Regions from separate parts of the Streptomyces sp. NPDC050388 genome, predicted to be linked through region 1. Evidence: riboswitches for the same ligand, from Rfam matches in the RefSeq annotation. Region 1 holds a riboswitch; each other region holds the start of a gene.
What was found. A riboswitch is a leader RNA that binds a small molecule or an ion and turns the genes downstream of it on or off. The one in region 1 is predicted to bind cobalamin.

Region 1 (5,140 bases):
CGCGGCCCTTCAGCCGCACCGCCACGGGCGGGCCGTGGTGGACGTACGGCCGTCCGACGGAGCAACCGCACCCATCACGGTCATCCCGACGCCCATCCCAGTTCATCTTCTGTTCACTCAGGTTACCTACGTTCAACGCGCCAATGACTTCGAACGATTGCCTGGGTAAATGGAAAGCTTCTCGCTGATCCTCGCGATTGTGGTGGTAACCGCACTCGCGTTCGATTTCACGAACGGTTTCCACGACACCGCGAACGCGATGGCGACAACCATTTCGACCGGTGCTCTCAAGCCCAAGGTCGCGGTGGCCATGTCCGCCGTGCTGAACCTGGTGGGCGCCTTCCTCTCCGTGGAGGTCGCCAACACGATCTCCAAAGGCCTCGTCGACGAGGCCGGCATCCGTCCCGAGGTCATCTTCGCCGCACTGGTCGGCGCGATCCTCTGGAACCTCCTGACCTGGCTGGTCGGTCTGCCGTCCAGCTCCTCGCACGCCCTGATGGGCGGTCTGATCGGCGCCACCGTCGCCTCGGCGGGCTTCGGCGCGGTGCACGGTGACGTCCTGGTCACCAAGGTGCTGATCCCCGCGATCGCCGCGCCGCTGGTCGCCGGCCTCGCCGCGATGTTCGCGACGCGGCTGACCTACCGCCTGGGCAAGAAGGCCGACGGCAAGGCGTCCGAGAAGGGCTACCGGGCGGGTCAGATCGCCTCCGCCGGCCTCGTCTCGCTGGCCCACGGCACCAACGACGCGCAGAAGACGATGGGCATCATCACCCTGGCCCTGGTCGCCGGCGGCACCCTCGCCCCGGACTCCGACCCGCCCCTGTGGGTCATCGTGTCCGCGGGCGTCGCCATCGCGCTCGGCACCTACCTCGGCGGCTGGCGCATCATCCGCACGATGGGCAAGGGCCTGACGGACCTCCAGCCGCAGCAGGGCTTCGCCGCCCAGACCAGCGCCGCGACGGTCATCCTGGCCTCCTCCCACCTCGGTTTCTCCCTCTCCACCACGCACTCGGTCTCCGGTGCCGTGATGGGCGCGGGCCTGGGCCGCAAGGGCGGTGTCGTCCGCTGGTCGACGGCCACCCGGATGTTCGTCGCCTGGGGCCTGACGCTGCCGGCGGCGGCCCTGGTCGGGGCCATCGCCGAGCTGGTCTGCCGGGCCGGCAGCTGGGGCACCGCCGTCGTCGCCGTCTTCCTGGTCTCCTCCAGCGCGGCGATCTGGAAGATCTCCCGGCGGGAGGTCGTCGACCACACCAACGTCAACGACCACGATGCCGCCGACGGTTCGGCCGCCACCGCCGAGGAGCCGGCCGGCGTGGTGACCGCCGCCATGGCCGCGGTGACCCCGCCCCCGGCGGGCAGCCCGGTCGAGGAGCTCTCGGCCACCATCCCGGCCCCGGCCGCCACCGACCCGGCCGCCAAGACCACCGTCTGACCGCGCCCCGGTACGAAGGAAGAAGAGCACCATGAAGATCGACTGGGCGGCCCTCGGTTCCGTCTTCGGCGTCAGCCTCGTGGTCACCGTGGCCCTGGTGGCCCTGTTCACCCTCGGCATCGTCGGCCTGTCCCGCCACGAGCGGGCCGCCGCCCAGGGCCGGTCCGCGGCCCTGGCGGTCACCGGCGCCTACGCCTGCTTCGCGGCCTGCACGGCGGCGGTGGCGTACGGGATCTATCTGATCATGGCCTGATCCTGACCTGATCTCGGCCTGATCGCGGTCTGATCAGAGTCGTCTCCGTCCGACGGGCGGTGCGGGGCTTCGCGCCCCGCTCCGCCCGTTCGCGTTCCCCCACCGGAACCCCTCTGTGGGCCTCAGCACACTTCAGCCTCGCAGGTCAAAGGCAGGTTGACGGTTCTTCCGGACCGTGGTGGACTGCCGGATGCCAATGCGGCGACAGGAGAGGAAGCCGGTGTAAGTCCGGCGCGGTCCCGCCACTGTCACCGGGGTGCACACCCCGGGAGCCAGGAACTCTCACCGCCGGTCTCGTCGAACCAGGGCGTGGACACCCTGAGTGAGGACATATCGCCATGCCCGGCTGCCCGTCGAGGTCGACCAGCGACACTCCACCCCGGATCGGGGCGGTCCCTTCCACCGGATCCCCCACCGGCTGAACCCGTGGGTGCCGATCGCGAGTTCGCGTACGGCGCCGCCGCCGGCCTCCTCGGCGACCTGCTCCTCGGCGATCCCCGCCGGGGACATCCGGTCGCTGCTTTCGGGCGGGCCGCGGCTGCCGTGGAACGGATGCTGTGGCGGGACGACCGCGGCCGGGGCGCGTTGCACACCGCCGTCTGCGTCGGCGGGGCCGTCGCCCTGGGGAGCCTTGCCGCCCGGTGCGTACGGTCCTCCTCCGCTGCCTCGATCGCCCTGACCGGCGCCGCCACCTGGGCCGTCGTCGGCGGGACGTCGCTGGCCCGGGAGGCCCGCGCCGTCGGGCGGTCCCTGGAGACCGGCACCGCCGAGGGCATCGAGGCCGCGCGGGCACGGCTGCCGCACCTGTGCGGGCGGGACCCGCAGGCGCTGGACGCCGACGGGATCGCCCGCGCGGTGGTGGAGTCCGTCGCCGAGAACACCTCCGACGCCGTGGTGGGCGCCCTGGTGTGGGGCGCCGTCGCCGGGGTGCCGGGACTGCTCGGGTTCCGGGCCGTCAACACCCTGGACGCCATGGTCGGCCACAAGTCCCCCCGGTACCGGCGCTACGGCTGGGCCTCCGCCCGCCTCGACGACGTCGCCGGGTGGCCCGGGGCGCGGCTGACCGCCGTACTCGCCGCGGTCGCCGGGCCGGACCCGCGGGGCGCCGTCCGGGCGTGGCGCGCGGATGCCGCGAAGCACCCCAGCCCCAACGCGGGCCCCGTGGAGGCGTCCTTCGCGGGCGCGCTCGGCGTGCGGCTCGGCGGAACGCTGTCCTATGCCGGGCGGGTCGAACACCGGCCCGTCCTCAACGGCACCGGCCGTCCCGTGGCCGTGGCGGACATCGACCGGGCGGTACGGCTCTCGCGGCGCGTCGGCTGGCTGACGCTCGGCGTCGGTGCCGCCGCGCGGATCGTCGCCGCACGGATCGTCGGGAAGGGGCACAGGTCATGAGCGGTGGGGGTCTGCTGGTCGCCGGTACCACCTCGGACGCCGGCAAGAGCGTCGTGACCGCCGGGATCTGCCGGTGGCTGGCACGGCAGGGCGTCAAGGTCGCGCCGTTCAAGGCGCAGAACATGTCGCTGAACTCGTTCGTGACGCGCGAGGGCGCCGAGATCGGGCGGGCGCAGGCCATGCAGGCCCAGGCCTGCCGGGTCGAGCCGACCGCACTGATGAACCCCGTGCTGCTCAAGCCGGGCGGCGAGCGGAGCAGCCAGGTGGTGCTGCTGGGCAAGCCGGTCGGCGAGCTGAGCGCGCGCGGCTACCACGGCGGACGGCAACAACAGTTGCTGGGCACGGTGCTGGACTGCCTCGCACAGCTGCGGGACACGTATGACGCGGTGATCTGTGAGGGGGCCGGCAGCCCGGCCGAGATCAACCTGCGGCGCACCGACATCGTGAACATGGGGATCGCCAGGAACGCCGGGCTCCCCGTCCTCGTCGTCGGCGACATCGACCGCGGCGGGGTCTTCGCCTCCTTCTTCGGCACCGTCGCCCTGCTCTCCCCCGAGGACCAGGCGCTGGTCGCCGGGTTCCTGGTGAACAAGTTCCGGGGCGACGTGACGCTGCTGGAGCCGGGCCTCGACATGCTGCACGGCCTGACCGGGCGGCACACGTACGGCGTACTGCCCTTCCGGCACGGGCTCGGCATCGACGAGGAGGACGGGCTGGCCGTGTCCCTGCGCGGTGCCGTGCGGGAGTCGGCCGTCGCCCCGCCGGTCGGCGAGGACGTGCTGCGGGTCGCCGTGTGCGCGGTGCCGCTGATGTCCAACTTCACGGACGTGGACGCGCTGGCGGCCGAACCGGGCGTCGTCGTGCGGTTCGTGGACCGGCCCGAGGAACTGGCCGACGCCGACCTCGTCGTCCTGCCGGGGACCCGCGGGACCGTGCGGGCCCTCGAATGGCTGCGCGAGCGGGGGCTGGCGGACGCCCTGAAGCGACGGGCCGCCGAGGGACGGCCCGTGCTGGGGATCTGCGGGGGCTACCAGATCCTCGGCGAGCACATCGAGGACGAGGTCGAAAGCCGCGCCGGGCACGTCGACGGGCTCGGACTGCTGCCCGTGCGGGTGCGGTTCGCGCGGGAGAAGACGCTGACCCGTCCCGCCGGGGAAGCCCTCGGGGAGCCCGTCGAGGGGTACGAGATCCATCACGGGGTCGCCGACGTCACCGGCGGGACAGCGTTCATCTCTGATGACAGCGGACACAGCCTGGACGGCTGCCGGGTCGGCCAGACCTGGGGCACGCACTGGCACGGCTCGCTGGAGTCCGACGGCTTCCGCCGGGCCTTCCTGCGCGAGGTGGCCGCCGCCGCGGGGCGCCGTTTCGTGCCGGCCCCCGACACCTCGTTCGCCGCGCTGCGCGAGGAGCAGCTCGACCGGCTCGGCGACCTGATCGAACAGCACGCGGACACGGACGCGCTCTGGCGGCTCATCGAGTCGGGCGCGCCGCAAGGACTGCCTTTCATTCCACCGGGAGCGCCCGCATGAGCACAGTGTTGTTGTTGTCGACCGCCGACACGGACCTGCTGGCGGCCCGCGCCGCCACCGGCGTCTCCTACCGGATCGGCAACCCGACCCGCGTGGACGTGGCGGCCGAACTGCCCGCGCTGCTCGACGGCGCGGACCTCGCCGTCGTACGGCTGCTGGGCGGCAAGCGTGCCTGGGAGGACGGGCTCGCGGCGCTGAGGGCGTCCGGGATCCCGACGGTGCTGCTCGGCGGCGAGGCGGTGCCGGACGCGGAGCTGATGGCCGAGTCGTCGGTGCCCGCGGGCGTCGTGGCGGAGGCACTGAAGTACCTGGTGGAGGGCGGCCCGGACAACCTGGCCGAGCTGGCCCGGTTCCTGTCCGACACCGTGCTGCTCACCGGCGAGGGCTTCGAGGAGCCGCGCCGGATGCCGGAGTACGGGGTGCACGGCTCCCGTACCGTCTCGGCGGACCGTCCGACCGTCGGCGTGCTCTTCTACCGCGCCCACGAACTGAGCGGCAACACCGCCTTCGTGGACACGCTCTGCGACGCGA
Region 2 (5,140 bases), on a different contig from region 1:
CGCTCCAACTGGTCGGCATCCAGGCGGTGCTGGACGTGATGGGCGTCGGCGGCGGGGAGAGCACCCACTGGTTCGTCAAGGACCTGCCGCTGCTGATCGCCTTCGGTGTGCTGGCGGCGTACACGTATTCGTCGGGTCTGCGGGCCCCCGCACTGATCGCGTTCGTGAAGGACACGCTGATCTATCTCGTGATCGCGGTGGCGATCATCTACATCCCGATCAAGCTGGGCGGCTTCGACGCCGTCTTCGCCAAGGCGAGCGAGGCGTACGGCGAGACCAACCCGGCCACGGGCGCGCCGCGCGGTTCGCTGGTGCCGGGCGAGGCGGGGCAGTGGACGTACGCCACGCTGGCGTTGGGCTCGGCGCTCGCGCTGTTCATGTACCCGCACTCGATCACCGCGACGCTGTCCTCGCGCAGCCGTGAGGTGATCCGCCGCAACACCACGATCCTGCCGCTGTACTCACTGATGCTGGGCCTGCTGGCGCTGCTCGGTTTCATGGCGATCGCGGCCGGGGTCGATGTCAGCAACGGGCAGCTGGCGATCCCGCAGTTGTTCGAGAACATGTTCCCGGACTGGTTCGCCGGTGTGGCCTTCGCGGCGATCGGCATCGGTGCGCTGGTGCCGGCGGCGATCATGTCGATCGCGGCCGCGAACCTGTTCACCCGCAACATCTACAAGGACTTCCTCAAGCCCGACGCGACACCGGCGCAGGAGACCAAGGTCTCCAAGGTGGTCTCGCTGCTGGTGAAGGTGGGTGCGCTGGTCTTCGTCCTCACCATGGACAAGACGGTCGCCATCAACTTCCAGCTGCTCGGCGGCATCTGGATCCTGCAGACCTTCCCCGCCCTGGTGGGCGGCCTGTTCACCCGCTGGTTCCACCGCTGGGCGCTGCTCGGCGGCTGGGCGGTCGGCATGATCTACGGCACGGTCGCGGCGTACGGGGTGGCCTCGCCGACGCAGAAGCACTTCGGCGGTTCGTCGGACGAGATCCCGGGCATCGGTGAGATCGGCTACATCGGTCTCACCGCCTTCGTGCTCAACGCCCTGGTGACGATCGCCCTGACGTTCGCCCTGAGGGCGGCCAAGGCCCCCGAGGGCATCGACGAGACCCGGCCGCAGGACTACACGGCGGACGCGGGCGACCCGGGTGTCAGCGCGGAGCTGCCCCTGGACACGGCGGAGAGCAAGCACTGACGCACCCGGCGTCCGGCTCCAGCCCCCTCGCGGGGCTCACGGGCCGTCGGAGAAATCCGGCGGCCCGTCGCCGTCCCGTCGGGCACACTCACCTCATGGACATCGTCACCCGGCCGGTGGAGCCGTACGAGTACGAGGAACTCGGCGAGCTCACCGCGCAGGCCTATCTCCTTGACGGGCTGCTCGACTTCGGGGAGAGCGACGCGTACCTCGGCCGGCTCCGGGACGTGGCGGGGCGGGCAGCGGCCGCCGAGGTGCTGGTCGCCGTGGAGCGGGGAACGGTGCTGGGCGGGGTGACCTTCGTGCCGGGCCCCGGTCCGATGGCCGACATAGCGGGGCCGGACGAGGCGGAGATCCGGATGCTGGCGGTCGCCCGCGCGGGCCGGGGCCGTGGCGCCGGGGAGGCCCTGGTGCGCGCCTGCGTCGACCGGGCACGGGCGATCGAGGGGTGCCGTCGGATCGTGCTGTCGACCCAGCGCACCATGCGCTCCGCCCACCGCGTCTACGAACGGCTGGGTTTCACCCGCACCCCCGAACGCGACTGGAACCCGCTGCCGGACCTGGACGACATCATGCTGCTCACCTACGAGCTGACGCTCTGACATTACCGCGCTCCAGCACCATCCCGACACAAGATATGGGTCCGCCGGCGACACACGGCACAAGATGTATGCTCATGCCTGCTGTCGCCGCAGGGGAATCCGGTGTGAATCCGGAACTGTCCCGCAACGGTGTACTTGTGCGTGTCCGCGTTTTCTGCGTTCCCGCACGGCTTCAGTCCGAGGACCTGCCGACAGTGCGCCCGGCCGTCCGGTCCGGGTGCCTGACGTCCGGGCCTCGTGGAATGGGCCGGTGGACGCGAGGTGCGTGCGCGCGCCCGTGTGCTGCCCCCCGCCCTCGACCAGGCCCCGTGCCGAGCGAGGGAGAGCCCCACGTGACCATCGCGCCAGCCGATCCGGCTTCAGCGGTCGACGTGACCGACATGAGCGGCGTGAGCGACGGCCCCGGTGCCGCGCTGCTGCGGACCCTGACCGAGCTGACCGTCGACCTCCAGGGCGCCGACCCCGGCCGGGTCGCCGCCGCCGCGCTGCGCGGCCGGTCCGCCCATGCGGACGAGACCGAGCTGCGGGAGCTGGCCACCGAGGCGGCGGCCGGGCTCATCTCCGAGGACCCCGCCTACTCCCGGCTCGCCGCACGACTGCTGACGCTCGGCATCCGTGCCGAGGCCGCCTCGCAGGGTGTCACGTCGTTCGCCTCCTCGATCTCGACGGGACACCGCGAGGGCCTCGTCGCTGACCGGACCGCCGAGTTCGTCGCGCTGCACGCGGCCCGTCTCGACGCGCTGATCGACCTCGGCGCGGACGACCGTTTCGGCTACTTCGGCCTGCGTACCCTGCACAGCCGCTATCTGCTGCGGCACCCGGTCACCCGCAAGGTCGTCGAGACACCGCAGCACTTCCTGCTGCGGGTCGCCGCCGGTCTCGCCGAGAGCGACACCTCCCGCTCGGTGGACGAAGTCGCCGCGCTGTACGGCCTGATGAGCCGCCTGGAATACCTTCCCTCCTCCCCCACCCTGTTCAACTCCGGTACCCGGCACCCCCAGATGTCGTCCTGCTACCTCCTCGACTCCCCCAAGGACGAACTGGACTCCCTCTACGACCGCTACCACCAGGTGGCCCGCCTCTCCCAGCACGCCGGCGGCATCGGCCTGTCCTACTCCCGCGTCCGCTCCCGCGGTTCGCTGATCCGCGGCACCAACGGGCACTCAGGCGGCATCGTCCCGTTCCTGAAGACCCTGGACTCCTCGGTCGCCGCCGTGAACCAGGGCGGCCGGCGCAAGGGCGCGGCGGCGGTCTACCTGGAGACCTGGCACTCGGACGTCGAGGAGTTCCTGGAGCTGCGCGACAACACCGGTGAGGACGCCCGCCGCACGCACAACCTGAACCTCGCGCACTGGGTGCCGGACGAGTTCATGCGCCGGGTCAGCGCCGACGCGCCGTGGTCGCTGTTCTCCCCGTCCGACGTCCCGGACCTGGTCGACCTGTGGGGCGAGGAGTTCGACGCGGCCTACCGGGCCGCCGAGGCGGCGGGTCTGGCGACGAGGACGCTCCCCGCGCGGGAGCTGTACGGGCGCATGATGCGCACCCTCGCCCAGACCGGCAACGGCTGGATGACCTTCAAGGACGCCGCCAACCGCACCGCCAACCAGACCGCCGAGCCGGGCCACGTCGTCCACTCGTCCAACCTGTGCACGGAGATCCTCGAGGTCACCAGTGACGGGGAGACGGCGGTCTGCAACCTCGGGTCGGTCAACCTCGGCGCGTTCGTCGACCGGGCGAACGGCGGCCTCGACTGGGAGCGGCTGGACACCACCGTCCGCACCGCCGTCACCTTCCTGGACCGGGTCGTCGACATCAACTTCTACCCGACCGAGCAGGCGCGCCGTTCCAACGCCCGCTGGCGCCCGGTGGGGCTGGGCGTGATGGGCCTCCAGGACGTCTTCTTCCAGCTCCGGCTGCCCTTCGACTCCCCCGGGGCGAAGGCCCTCTCGACCCGTGTCGCCGAGCGGATCATGCTCGCCGCGTACGAGACGTCCGCCGACCTCGCCGAGTCCCACGGCCCTCTGCCGGCCTGGGAGAAGACGCGTACGGCCCGGGGCGTCCTGCACCCCGACCACTACGGCGTGGAGGTGACCTGGCCCGAGCGGTGGGCCGCGCTGCGCGCGCGCATGGGCGCGACCGGCCTGCGCAACTCGCTGCTCCTGGCGATCGCGCCGACCGCCACCATCGCCTCGATCGCGGGCGTGTACGAGTGCATCGAGCCGCAGGTGTCCAACCTTTTCAAGCGCGAGACGCTGTCCGGCGAGTTCCTCCAGGTCAACTCGTACCTGGTGGACGACCTGAAGCGGCTCGGCGTCTGGGACGCGCGGACCCGTGAGGCGCTGCGCGAGGCGGGGGGCTCGGTGCAGGGCTTCACCTGGATCCCCGAGGAGGTGCGCGGGCTGTACCGCACCGCGTGGGAGATCCCGCAGCGCTCTCTGATCGACATGGCTGCCGACCGCACCCCGTTCCTGGACCAGTCGCAGTCGCTGAACCTGTTCATGGAGACGCCGACCATCGGCAAGCTCTCCTCGATGTACGCCTACGCCTGGAAGCGGGGCCTGAAGACCACGTACTACCTGCGCTCGCGCCCCGCGACCCGCATCGCCCGCGCGGCCCAGGGCCAAGCCCGAACGCAAGCACCCTCCCCGGCCCCCGGCCGGCAGTCGGCGTCCGACCCCGAAGCGGTCGCCTGCTCCCTTGAGAACCCCGAGTCCTGCGAGGCCTGCCAGTGATGTCCAGCACCGCCACCACCGCCCGAACCCAGAACCTTCTCGACCCGGGCTTCGAGCTCACCCTGCGCCCCATGCGCTACCCCGACTTCTACGAGCGCTACCGGGACGCCATCAAGAACACCTGGCACGTGGAGGAGGTCGACCTCCACTCGGACGTCGCCGACCTGGCGAAGCTCAGTCCGGAAGAGCAGCACCTGATCGGGCGGCTGGTGGCCTTCTTCGCCACCGGCGACTCGATCGTGGCCAACAACCTGGTGCTCACCCTCTACAAGCACATCAACTCCCCGGAAGCACGGCTGTATCTGTCCCGGCAGCTGTTCGAGGAGGCGGTGCACGTCCAGTTCTACCTGACCCTGCTGGACACCTATCTGCCCGCCCCGGAGGACCGCGCCGCCGCCTTCGCCGCGGTGGAGAACATCCCCTCCATCCGTGAGAAGGCCGAGTTCTGCTTCAGGTGGATGGACTCGGTGGAGAAGCTCGACCGGCTGGAGACGCGGGCCGACCGCCGTCGTTTCCTGCTCAACCTGATCTGCTTCGCCGCGTGCATCGAGGGCCTGTTCTTCTACGGGGCGTTCGCCTACGTCTACTGGTTCCGCAGCCGGGGCCTGCT
Region 3 (5,140 bases), on a different contig from region 1:
TCGCCTCGGCCACCGGCTGCCGCATCACGCTGGAGTGGCCGAGGTCGCCGGTGAGGGCGGAGGTCAGCCACTCCCACCAGCGGACGGTGAAGGGCTGGTCCACGCCGAGGTTGGCCCGGAGCCGGTCCAGGGTTTCCTGGTCGGCGCCGAGGGCGGCGGTGCCGGCGTAGGCCTTGACGGGGTCGAACGGGGAGGCGGCGGCGAGGGCGAACGCGCCGAAGGTCACGACGAGGAGGACGGGCACGGCGAGCAGGGCCCGCCGTGCCACGAGGTGTCCCATCGCCGTCCAGGGCAGGGTCTTCACTTCTCGGGCTGCCAGTCCTCGGCGTTCCACCAGGGGCCGCTGGCGAAGCCGTGCTCGTGCGGTTCGACCTGGGTGGTGAGGTCGCCCCAGCGGTCGGCGAGGACGTACAGGTGGTCGATGTGGGTGAGGAAGGTGTAGCCGGGGTCCTTCACGAGTTCGCGCTGGAGGTCGTCGTAGGCGGCCTTGCGGTCGTCGGGGTTCTGGGCGCGGCGGCCGGTCTCGAGGGCCTTGTCGACGGCGGGGTTGTCGTAGTGGGGCATGTTGTTGAAGCCGTCTCCGGCGAGGGAGGAGTGCAGCAGGGTGTAGAGGCCGAAGTCGGGGTCGCCGGTGCTGCCGAAGCCGGCGAGGACGGCGTCCTTGCCCATGCGGGGTTCGATGACCTCCCAGGTGGCGCCCTCGACCTTGACGTCGATGCCGGCCTTCTTGGCGTCGGAGGCGTAGGCGAGGGCGTGGTCCTGGCGGACCTTGTCGCCGGAGGGGTAGAAGAGGGTGAACGCGGCGCGGGCGCCGTCCTTGGCGCGGATGCCGTCCTGGCCGGCCTTCCAGCCGTCGCGGTCGAGGATCTTCTTGGCCTCGGCGAGGTCCTGGGGGCGTTCGATGTCCTTGGCGTACCAGGGGTCGTCGAGGGGCAACGGCCCGTAGGCGGGGCGGCCGGCGCCGTCGAGGATCTTGTCGACCATGGCCTGGCGGTCCACGGCGAGGTCGAGGGCGCGGCGGATCGTGGTGTCGCCGGTGATCTTGTTCCCGGTGGGGAGGGTGACGGCGCGGAAGTCGTAGGTGGTGGCCCGGTAGGTCTTGCGGGCGTCGTCGTTCTTGAAGGTGGCGGCAAGGTTGGGCGGGAGGGTCGCGCCGTCGAGGTCGCCGGAGCGCAGCCGGGTGGCGCGGACGTCGTCGTCGGCGATGATCGCCATGGTGAGCTTCTTCACCTTCGGTGCGCCGCCCCAGTAGTCCGGGTTCGCCTTGAAGGTGAGCTTTTCGCCCTTGCTCCAGCCGGTGAGGACGTACGGTCCGGTGCCGATCGGCTCGGTGTTGAAGGCGCCGGTGTTGGGGTCCTGCTCGCCGGCGACGTGCTCGGGGACGATGGGCAGGACGGTGCGGGCCGGGAAGGCCGCGTAGGGGTACTTGAGGGTGAAGACGACCTTGTCGTCGCCGTCCGCCCGGACCTCCTTGACGGCGTCGAGTTCGCTCTTGGCGGTGTTGTTGGTCTTGTCGTCGAGCACCGTTTCGTACGTGTAGACGACGTCCTCGGCGGTGAGGGGTTCGCCGTCGCTGAACTTCACGCCCGGGCGCAGGGTGTAGGTGTAGGTGCGGCCGTCGTCGGTGATCTCGGGGAGCGCCTTCGCGAGGGCGGGCTCGAGTTCCAGGTCGGAGTCCCGGGCGAGCAGCCCGTCGAAGATCTTGGAGTTGCCGTCCTTGCCGTAGCCGAGCAGGGGGCTCAGGGTGTCCGGTTCGGAGGCGACCCCGATCACCACGGAGTCGGCGGACCCGCCGCCCGCGGCGCCGTCCGTGCCGCCGCCGGGCGCCGAGCACGCGGCGACCGCGGCGGCCATGGTCGCCGCGACGGCGGCACCCTTTATTCGTCGGGTCGTCATCTGATCTCACACCTTTGCTGCCCGGATCTCGTTGTTGCATATTAGTTGCAGCAGGGTTCTGCCCAGGACCCCCTCCCCTCATTCCCGCACTTCGGCGTGGTGGGCCCGTGGGGTGCGAGCTGCGGGGCGCCGTCCGTGCGCCCCCCGGGAGTGCTTGTCAGCGGCCCGGGACGGGGTCTAGTGTCGCCTCGCCTTGGTGAACGGGAAATCCGGTGTGATGCCGGTGCGGCCCTCGCCACTGTGATCGGGAAGTCCGGCTCCGGCCCCAGGCCCTGTCCCCCGACAGGACCGAACGGCAGCCACTGGGTCCCCCTCGGACCCGGGAAGGCGGAGCACGGGCGGTGGTACCCGTCAGCCAGGAGACCGGCCAGGGCGCGTCAACCATCCACGAGGTGCTGGAGAGGGTCTGCTGAGCCATGCACATAGCCGAGGGTTTTCTACCACCGGCGCACGCGGTCGCCTGGGGCGTCGCGTCGGCGCCGTTCGTCGTCCACGGAGCCCGGTCGCTCATCCGTGAGGTCAGGGAACACCCCGAGAGCACGCTGCTGCTGGGCGCGTCGGGAGCGTTCACCTTCGTTCTGTCCGCGCTGAAACTTCCCTCGGTGACCGGGAGTTGCTCCCATCCCACCGGCACCGGGCTGGGCGCCGTCCTGTTCCGGCCGCCGGTCATGGCGGTGCTGGGCACCATCACCCTGCTGTTCCAGGCCCTGTTGCTCGCCCACGGCGGGCTGACCACGCTCGGCGCCAACGTCTTCTCGATGGCGGTCGTCGGGCCGTGGGCGGGGTACGGGGTCTACCGGCTGGCGCGGCGGTACGGGGCGCCGCTGATGGCCGCGGTGTTCTGCGGCGCGTTCGTCGCCGACCTGTCGACGTACTGCGTGACGAGTGTGCAGCTGGCGCTCGCCTTCCCCGACCCGGGCAGCGGGTTCCTGGGCGCGCTCGGCAAGTTCGGTTCCATCTTCGCCGTCACGCAGATCCCGCTCGCGGTGAGCGAGGGGCTGCTGACGGTGCTGGTGATGCGCATGCTGGTGCAATCCAGCAAGGGCGAGCTGACCCGGCTCGGGGTGTTGGTGACCGGGCTCGGGAAGAAGACGGCGGGCGCGGGCGCGAGCGAGGCGGTGGCCCGATGAGCCGTGACGCGAAGATCAACTCCCTGTTGCTGCTTCTGGTCGCCGTGCTCGCCGTGGTGCCGCTGGTCCTCGGGCTCGGCGACCACAAGGAGGAGCCGTTCGCGGGCGCCGACGCGGAGGCGGAGACCGCGATCACCGAGATCGACCCGGACTACGAGCCGTGGTTCTCGCCGCTGTACGAACCGCCGTCCGGGGAGATCGAGTCGGCGCTGTTCGCCCTCCAGGCGGCGATCGGCGCGGGCGTGCTCGCGTACTACTTCGGGCTGCGGAGGGGACGCCGGCAGGGGGCGGAACGAACGCGGGCGGAGCAGGAGCGGGGGGCCGGCACCGAGGCGGACGTCGACGAAGCGGCCCCCGCGGGACCCGGGACCTGATCCCCCGTGCTGCCGATCGACGCGGCGGCGCACAGCAGTCGCTGGCGCCGCCGTCATCCCGTGGACAAGGCCGTGCTCGGGCTGGGGCTCACCGTGCTGGCGGTCTCGCTGCCGCCCTGGCCGGGCTCGGTCCTGGTGCTGCTGACCGCGCTCGCGGTGCTGCTGGGTCCGGCGGGGGTGCCGGGGCGACGGTTGTGGCGTGCCTACCGGGTCCCGCTGGGCTTCTGCGTGACCGGGGCGCTGACGCTGCTGGTGCGGGTGGGCGGGCCGGGCGGGTTCGTGGCCTGGGCCGATGACGGGCCTTTGCGGGCCGGGGAGTTGCTGCTGCGCACCTCGGCGGCCTCCCTCGGGGTGCTGCTGTTCGCCTTCACCACGCCGATGTCCGACCTGCTGCCGCGTCTGGTGCGGGCCGGGGTGCCCGCTCCCCTCGTCGATGTGGCGCTGGTGACGTACCGGATGAGTTTCCTGCTGCTCGACTCGGTGCGCCGGGTCCGGGAGGCGCAGGCGGCTCGGCTCGGGCACACCACCCGGGCGGCGACCTGGCGTTCGCTGGGCGGGCTCGGCGCGACCGCGTTCGTCCGGTCCTTCGACCGGGCGGCACGGCTGCAGACGGGGCTCGCCGGACGCGGCTACGACGGCACGCTGCGCGTGCTGGTGCCGGAGGCCCGGGTCTCCGTCCGTTTCACGGCCGGGAGCGTGGTGCTGCTCGTCGCGCTGGCCGTCCTCACCCTCGTCCTGGAAGGACCCCTGTCATGAGCGGGCCCGCGCTGGTCGCCCTGCGGGGCGCTTCCTTCGCGTACGAGGACGGTCCGGCCGTGCTCACCGGCCTCGACTTCGAGGTGCGGGAGGGGCGCGCGCTCGCCCTGCTGGGCCGCAACGGCAGCGGCAAGACGACGCTGATGCGGTTGCTGAGCGGTGGACTGCGGCCGGGTGAGGGCGAGTTGACCGTGGCGGGCCGACCTGTCCGGTACGACCGCAAGGGGCTGACCCGGCTGCGGACGACCGTGCAGCTGGTGGTGCAGGACCCCGACGACCAGCTGTTCGCGGCGTCCGTGGGCCAGGACGTGTCGTTCGGGCCGCTCAATCTGGGGCTGTCCGACGCGGAGGTGCGGGCGCGGGTGACGGAGGCGCTGGCCGCGCTGGACATCACCGGCCTCGCCGACCGTCCCACGCACCTGCTCTCCTACGGGCAGCGCAAGCGGACGGCGATCGCGGGCGCGGTCGCCATGCGGCCCCGGGTCCTGGTCCTGGACGAACCGACGGCGGGGCTCGACCCCGACGGCCAGGAGCGGCTGCTCGCCACCCTCGACGGACTGCGCGCGAACGGCACCACGGTCGTCATGGCCACCCACGACGTGGACCTCGCGCTGCGCTGGGCCGACGACGCGGCGCTGCTCACGCCGTCGGGTGCCCGCACCGGCCCGGCGGCCACGATGCTGGCCCGCACGGACCTCCTCACGGCGGCGGGGTTGCGGTTGCCGTGGGGGGTGGCGGCCGCGCGCCTTCTCCGCGCCCGGGGCCTGCTGGCCGACACGGCTGCCGGGCCCCGGACGCCGGAGGAACTGGCCGCGCTGGACGCGGTGGACCCGTAGTGCGGTGTCCGCGGGCCGGGCCGGGGGTGGCGTCGCGCGGGTGGGAGGAGAGCGGGTCTGCCCGGGGGCTCGGTTCGGGTGGTGCCGGGCGCTGCGCGCCCGGCACCGTCCGACGGTCGGGCTCCGGTCAGACCGAGGTGCGGAAGGC
Region 4 (5,140 bases), on a different contig from region 1:
AATCTCCTTCACACCGGCCACACTTGTTCCTCCACGACACCTGCACACCGTTCAACGGTGGCCCGCGCCGGGGAGCCCGAGGATGCTGCCAGAGACGACGCCCGAGGACGACGGGACGACCGCGCCGCCCACCCCTGACCGGCCCCCCGCGGCCCGCGTCACCCTGCGGGCCGATCTGCGGGCCGCACTGGTCGACGCGAGTGCGGCGGTCGTCCTCACGGCGGCTGTGTTCGTGTTCTTCTGGGCGCGCATGGAGTCGGGCGAGTCGGCGACGGTCGCGGTCATGCCGTTCATGGACGACCCGCGTACGTACTGGATGTACCTGCTCAGCCAGGCGTTCGGCTGGTCGGGGCTGCTGTGGGCGTGGGGCACGGTCATGCTCGGGCTGCTGTTGTCGGGGCCGCGCCCGGCCCGGCTGCCCGTCTCCCGGCAGGTCCTGGAACGCTGGCACCGCACCACCAGTCTGACCACGATGGCGCTGATGTTCGCGCACGCGCTGATGTTCTCGGCCGAACTCGTGCGCTACGAAGATCAGGTGGGGTGGGCCGAGCGGTTGTGGGTCGGCTTCGCGGACGCCTTCGTGCCCGGCTGGTACGACTCCGGGACCGGCCGCATCGCCATCCCCCTCGGGCAGGGCGCCCTGTACCTGGCGATCCCCCTGGGGCTGCTGTTCTACGTCCGGCACCGCATCGGTGCGAACGCCTGGCGCCGACTGCACCGCTTCGTGATCGTCGTGTACGTGCTGAGCGTGTGGCACACCCTGCTGTACGGCACCAACGTCTGGTACGGCGAGTGGCCGCGCACCGTGTTGTGGCTGCTGCAACTGCCGGTCGCCGTCATGCTGTTGCTCCGGTTGCTGCGGCCGGCCCGGCGGGCGGAGCGGCTGGGTGCGCCGGGCCGGTGCCAGGGAGGGTCCCTGCCGGGCTGGGGCCTGCGGGCCGCGGGTCGGGTCGCCGCCGCGGCCGTCGTGATCGGTCTCCTCGCGGTGGTGGCGTCCGGCCACGACGGCGGCCGGGACCGCCTGACCGAGCCGCCCGTGAGCAGCCCGCACGCCCCCGAAACGGAATGACCGCTCGGCCCGAGCCGGTGGGCGAGGTGCCCGGCCCTTCGGCCGGGCCGTACCCCGGGGCGGGCAGAGGCCATCGTGGTGCGGGCGCCACCCGAGTGGAGGGCTGGCCGGCGACAGGGCGACGGCGGAGCGAGGAAGCCGGTGTGAATCCGGCGCGGTCCCGCCACTGGGACCGGTGAGCGGATCCCGACAGGCCACTGCCCGGGGCGGGTGGGAAGGCCGGGGCGAGCCTCGACCCGAGAGCCAGGGAACTCACGCGGTCGCCCCTCGACGAACCACCGGGGCGGATCTCACCGGAGACACGAAGGGCGTGGCGTGCCCGCAGCGCCGACCGGGGCGACGACCGAGGAGCCGGCGGGCGCAACCGCGGCCGGACCGGTTCCGTGCCGCATCGTCGTGCCGGGACTGCTGTTGCGGCAGACCCGAGGCGACCGGTGTCGATCACACGGCCCGGACCCGACGCCTGCGCACGGTGGCGCCGGTACGTGTCTCCACATGCTCGACGTCTGCGACCGGGCCGACGTCATTGTCGTCCAGCCCCCCCCGCCGAGGGCCGTGCCGTCGGTGCCCGGCCGGTCTGACCGGGGTCGGCCGACCTGTCCGACGGTGAGGGCGAACACGGGGGCCGGCAACGGGCATCGGCCGCCAGGTGGATCTTGGTGGTTGCCTCCCGTGGGTCGACCGATCTCTGCCGCCCCCGGCACCGGGCACCTGGCGGTCGCGCCCCGCGAGGTGCCCCTCGACGGTCGGCGCGCGGGCACCGTACGGTCGGCGATGGTCACACCGGGCCTGCCGGGCGGGCGACTCCGGCCGCAGGGAAGAGAAGAAGGGCGGGAAGCTCCGATGGAGGGCAAGGACCCCTGGATCAGACCACTGCGCGGTGCCGTGCCACCTCACGCGCGCGTGCTCTTCTTTCCGCACGCCGGTGGCGCCGCCTCGTTCTACGCGCCGTTCGCACGGCGGTTCCCCGAGGGGTACGATGTCGCGGCCGTTCAGTACCCGGGGCGGCAGGAGCGCTTCGACGAGCCGTTCGTGGCGACCGTCGAAGGACTCGCCGACCGGCTGCTGCCGTCCCTGCGGCGATGGGCGGCGGAGCCCGTGCCGCTCGTGCTCGTCGGCCACAGCATGGGGGCGTCCGTTGCCTTCGAGTCGGTACTCCGGCTCGGGCGCGACCGGTTGACGGCACACTGCCGTCTCGTCGTTTCCGGCCGGACCGCCCCGTCGGCACCGCGCGAGATCCCGGCTTTCGACTCCGACCAGGAGATCCTCGACCACCTTGCCGGTCTCGGCGGCACCGACCCGGAGATCGTCCGCAGCCCGGATCTCATGGACCTGTTCCTGCCCGTCATACGCAATGACTACCGGGCGGTGACCCGGTACCGGCCGGTCCCCGACGCCGTGGTGGACACGCCCGTCCTCTGCCTGACCGGGGACCGGGACCCGCAGGTCGCGCCGGAGGAGGCCGCGGCCTGGAAGAGTCACACCACGGCCGGTTTCCGGCTGAAAACGCTCCCCGGGGAGCACTTCTTCCTGGCGGACCATCCGGACACCGTCGTGCGGCTCGTCGCCGAGTGCGCCGACGCCGACGGGCGATGACGGACGGCATGTTCGCGGCTCGCGGGGGCTTGCGGTACTGCAGCGAGCGGGTTGGTGTACGCCCGCGCACGCACGGGGTCGTGAGCGCCGGTGGCTTCCTTCACGCGCCGGGTCGTTCGCCCGTGTGCCGGGTGTCCGTCAAGGGGTTCGGCACGGGCGGCGTTCAGACATGCCGCTGCCGAATCTGGCCGAAACCCACGGGGTGGGTGACCATGCCTCAGTGGCGGATGGTGCAGGTGGCGGCGGTCATGGCCCGGTTGTCACGAGAGAAGTGAATTCCCCGTTGGTGCAAGGGGTTTGAGTGCGAGTCGACGGGTACACGCCCCTCGCGGCGGGCCGCTGACTGGGCATCTCCCCTCCGGTTTCGGGGGGTTGCCATTGTGTGACCCAACGTGAAAACTGTGAGCGCATTCGGCCCGGAGGTATCGGGTCGAAGCGTGTTCTGGCACGAAAAAAAGCACTGAATCGTGGAACAGGAGAGTTCTGCGCGGGGCCGCTGCGCAGGAAAGTCGGGGGGATGCGGTGATGTCTGTTGGGTGCCTGGCGCACGTGTCACCAGGCTGCGGGCGTGCGGACCTGTCGGCCGCACGGCGGACGTCCAGACCGCTCGGAGCCGCCCCGTCGTACGGAACCTGTCCCGAGGTCTGCTGACGCCCCGGGAAGCCACCCGCATTCCGTGCGGGGCGGACGGGCGGGCGGCCCCGAGCGGCGGCCGGCCCAGCCTGACCACGAGTCGGCCGCCTGGCGCGGAGCGAGGACCGCCGACCGGTGCCATACCCGTTGACCACGCCCATGACGGCCACGGCTTCCCGCCCTGCCCGGCGGCCCCACAGTGCCGTCGGTGACCCACCGCCGGGCCCGCACGCCCTCACCCAAGGAGGAACGGTGACCAGCACACAACTGTCCGGGACCGAATCGCCCCTGGACGCGTTGGCCGACCGGTGGCGGTCCTTGCGCGAGGCGGGCCCCGTGACCTACGACGAAGGGCAGAAGCAGTGGCGCGTCGTGGACCACCAGGGGGTCTCCGCCGTCCTCGCCGACCCGGCGACGTACTCGTCCGACCTCACACCGATCACCCCCACCCAGCAGGACTTCGAGACCTTCCGGCAGGGCAACTTCGTCGGCATGGACCCGCCGGAACACCGCAAACTCCGCACCTTGGTGAGCCAGGCCTTCACCCCCAGAGTGGTCCACGGGCTCGAACCGCGCATCGAGGCCGTGTGCGCGAGCCTGCTCGACGGTGTCGCGGACCGGGACCGGTTCGACCTGGTCGACACCCTCGCCCACCCCCTGCCGATCGTCGTGATCGCCGAACTCCTCGGCATCCCCGCCGGCGACCACGGACTGTTCCAGGAGTGGGCCGGCACCCTCTTCGGCGGCGACCAGCTCGGCGACAGTCTCGACATGGCCGACCTGGAACGGGCGTTGGAGGCCATCGCCCCGACCGTGCGCGAGATGAACGGCTACGTGCTGGACCACATCCGGCGCCGCCGCGCCCACCCCGGGGACGACCTCACCAGCAGACTCCTCACCGCCGAGGTGGACGGAGTGCGCCTGGCGGACGAGGAGATCGTCGGATTCGTCGCCCTGCTGCTGGTCGCCGGGCACGTCACCACCACCGCGTTGCTCGGCAACGCCGTGGTCACCTTCGACCGGCATCCCGGAACCCTTGCCGCGCTGCGCGAGGACCCCGGTCGGCTGCCGGACGCCGTCGAGGAGGTACTGCGCTGGCTGCCGCCCTTCCCCGAACTGGGAAGGCGCACCACCCGGCCGGTGGTGCTCGGCGGCCACGAGATCCCGGCCGACACCCTGCTGATGGCGCACCTGGGTGCCGCCAACCGTGACCCCTCCCGCTTCACCGCTCCGGACGTCTTCGACGTGGCCCGCAGTCCGAATCCCCATCTGACCTTCGGCCACGGCATCCACTTCTGCTTCGGCGCACCGCTGGCCCGGCTGGAGGCACGGATCGCGCTGCACATGCTGATGGACCGTTTCCCCACCCTCACGGTCCCCTCCTACGACGACGTCACGTACCAGAACCCGGCAGTCATCGTCGGCGTACGCCACCTGCCGATCGCCGTCACCAGACCGTGACGCGCGTCGACACGCCCAGGTTCCGCACCGCTCACCCGCGGGCCCGGCCGTGTTCTCTCCCCGCACCCGCTCTCCCCAGGAGTCCCCTGCTCATGCTGTACACCGCCGCCGCTCCGGCCGCCGACCGACCGCTGTCCCCGCTGCGCCAGGAGTTACAGAGCCGCCTCGACTCCCTCGCGCGCGTCCACCGCGTGCCCGGCGCCCAACTGGCCGTCCACACCGGCACGCACACCCTCAGCGTGCACACCGGAACGGCCGACGCCCTGACGGGAACCCCGTTCACCGCCGACACGGCCGTACCCCTGGGCTCCGTCACCAAGCTCGGCACGGCCGCCGCCGTGCTGCTCCTCGCCGACGACGGAGACCTCGACCTCGACGAGC

Region 2: it holds a riboswitch for cobalamin, as region 1 does, so the genes downstream of both, AB0I73_RS22715 (ribonucleoside-diphosphate reductase subunit alpha) here and AB0I73_RS08655 (cobalamin biosynthesis protein) in region 1, are expected to answer to the same signal.
Region 3: it holds a riboswitch for cobalamin, as region 1 does, so the genes downstream of both, AB0I73_RS02640 (energy-coupling factor ABC transporter permease) here and AB0I73_RS08655 (cobalamin biosynthesis protein) in region 1, are expected to answer to the same signal.
Region 4: it holds a riboswitch for cobalamin, as region 1 does, so the genes downstream of both, AB0I73_RS16675 ((2Fe-2S) ferredoxin domain-containing protein) here and AB0I73_RS08655 (cobalamin biosynthesis protein) in region 1, are expected to answer to the same signal.

Annotation. Positions count from the first base shown of each region.
Region 1 is NZ_JBFAKH010000011.1:48,380-53,519, forward strand. It holds gene AB0I73_RS08645 (inorganic phosphate transporter) at 170-1,432, shown strand; gene AB0I73_RS08650 (hypothetical protein) at 1,464-1,685, shown strand; cobalamin riboswitch at 1,829-1,990, shown strand; gene AB0I73_RS08655 (cobalamin biosynthesis protein) at 2,112-3,077, shown strand; gene AB0I73_RS08660 (cobyric acid synthase) at 3,074-4,609, shown strand; gene cobN (cobaltochelatase subunit CobN) at 4,606-5,140, shown strand, end outside.
Region 2 is NZ_JBFAKH010000039.1:54,121-59,260, reverse strand. It holds gene mctP (monocarboxylate uptake permease MctP) at 1-1,196, shown strand, start outside; gene AB0I73_RS22720 (GNAT family N-acetyltransferase) at 1,292-1,798, shown strand; cobalamin riboswitch at 1,860-2,006, shown strand; gene AB0I73_RS22715 (ribonucleoside-diphosphate reductase subunit alpha) at 2,131-4,530, shown strand; gene AB0I73_RS22710 (ribonucleotide-diphosphate reductase subunit beta) at 4,530-5,140, shown strand, end outside.
Region 3 is NZ_JBFAKH010000003.1:39,040-44,179, reverse strand. It holds gene AB0I73_RS02650 (ABC transporter permease) at 1-280, opposite strand, end outside; gene AB0I73_RS02645 (ABC transporter substrate-binding protein) at 301-1,896, opposite strand; cobalamin riboswitch at 2,074-2,283, shown strand; gene AB0I73_RS02640 (energy-coupling factor ABC transporter permease) at 2,313-3,026, shown strand; gene AB0I73_RS02635 (energy-coupling factor ABC transporter substrate-binding protein) at 3,023-3,400, shown strand; gene cbiQ (cobalt ECF transporter T component CbiQ) at 3,407-4,156, shown strand; gene AB0I73_RS02625 (ATP-binding cassette domain-containing protein) at 4,153-4,992, shown strand; gene AB0I73_RS02620 (SGNH/GDSL hydrolase family protein) at 5,120-5,140, opposite strand, start outside.
Region 4 is NZ_JBFAKH010000025.1:64,839-69,978, reverse strand. It holds gene AB0I73_RS16680 (ferric reductase-like transmembrane domain-containing protein) at 83-1,069, shown strand; cobalamin riboswitch at 1,201-1,323, shown strand; partial or broken gene AB0I73_RS16675 ((2Fe-2S) ferredoxin domain-containing protein) at 1,460-1,647, shown strand; gene AB0I73_RS16670 (alpha/beta fold hydrolase) at 1,913-2,665, shown strand; gene AB0I73_RS16665 (cytochrome P450) at 3,551-4,759, shown strand; gene AB0I73_RS16660 (serine hydrolase domain-containing protein) at 4,852-5,140, shown strand, end outside.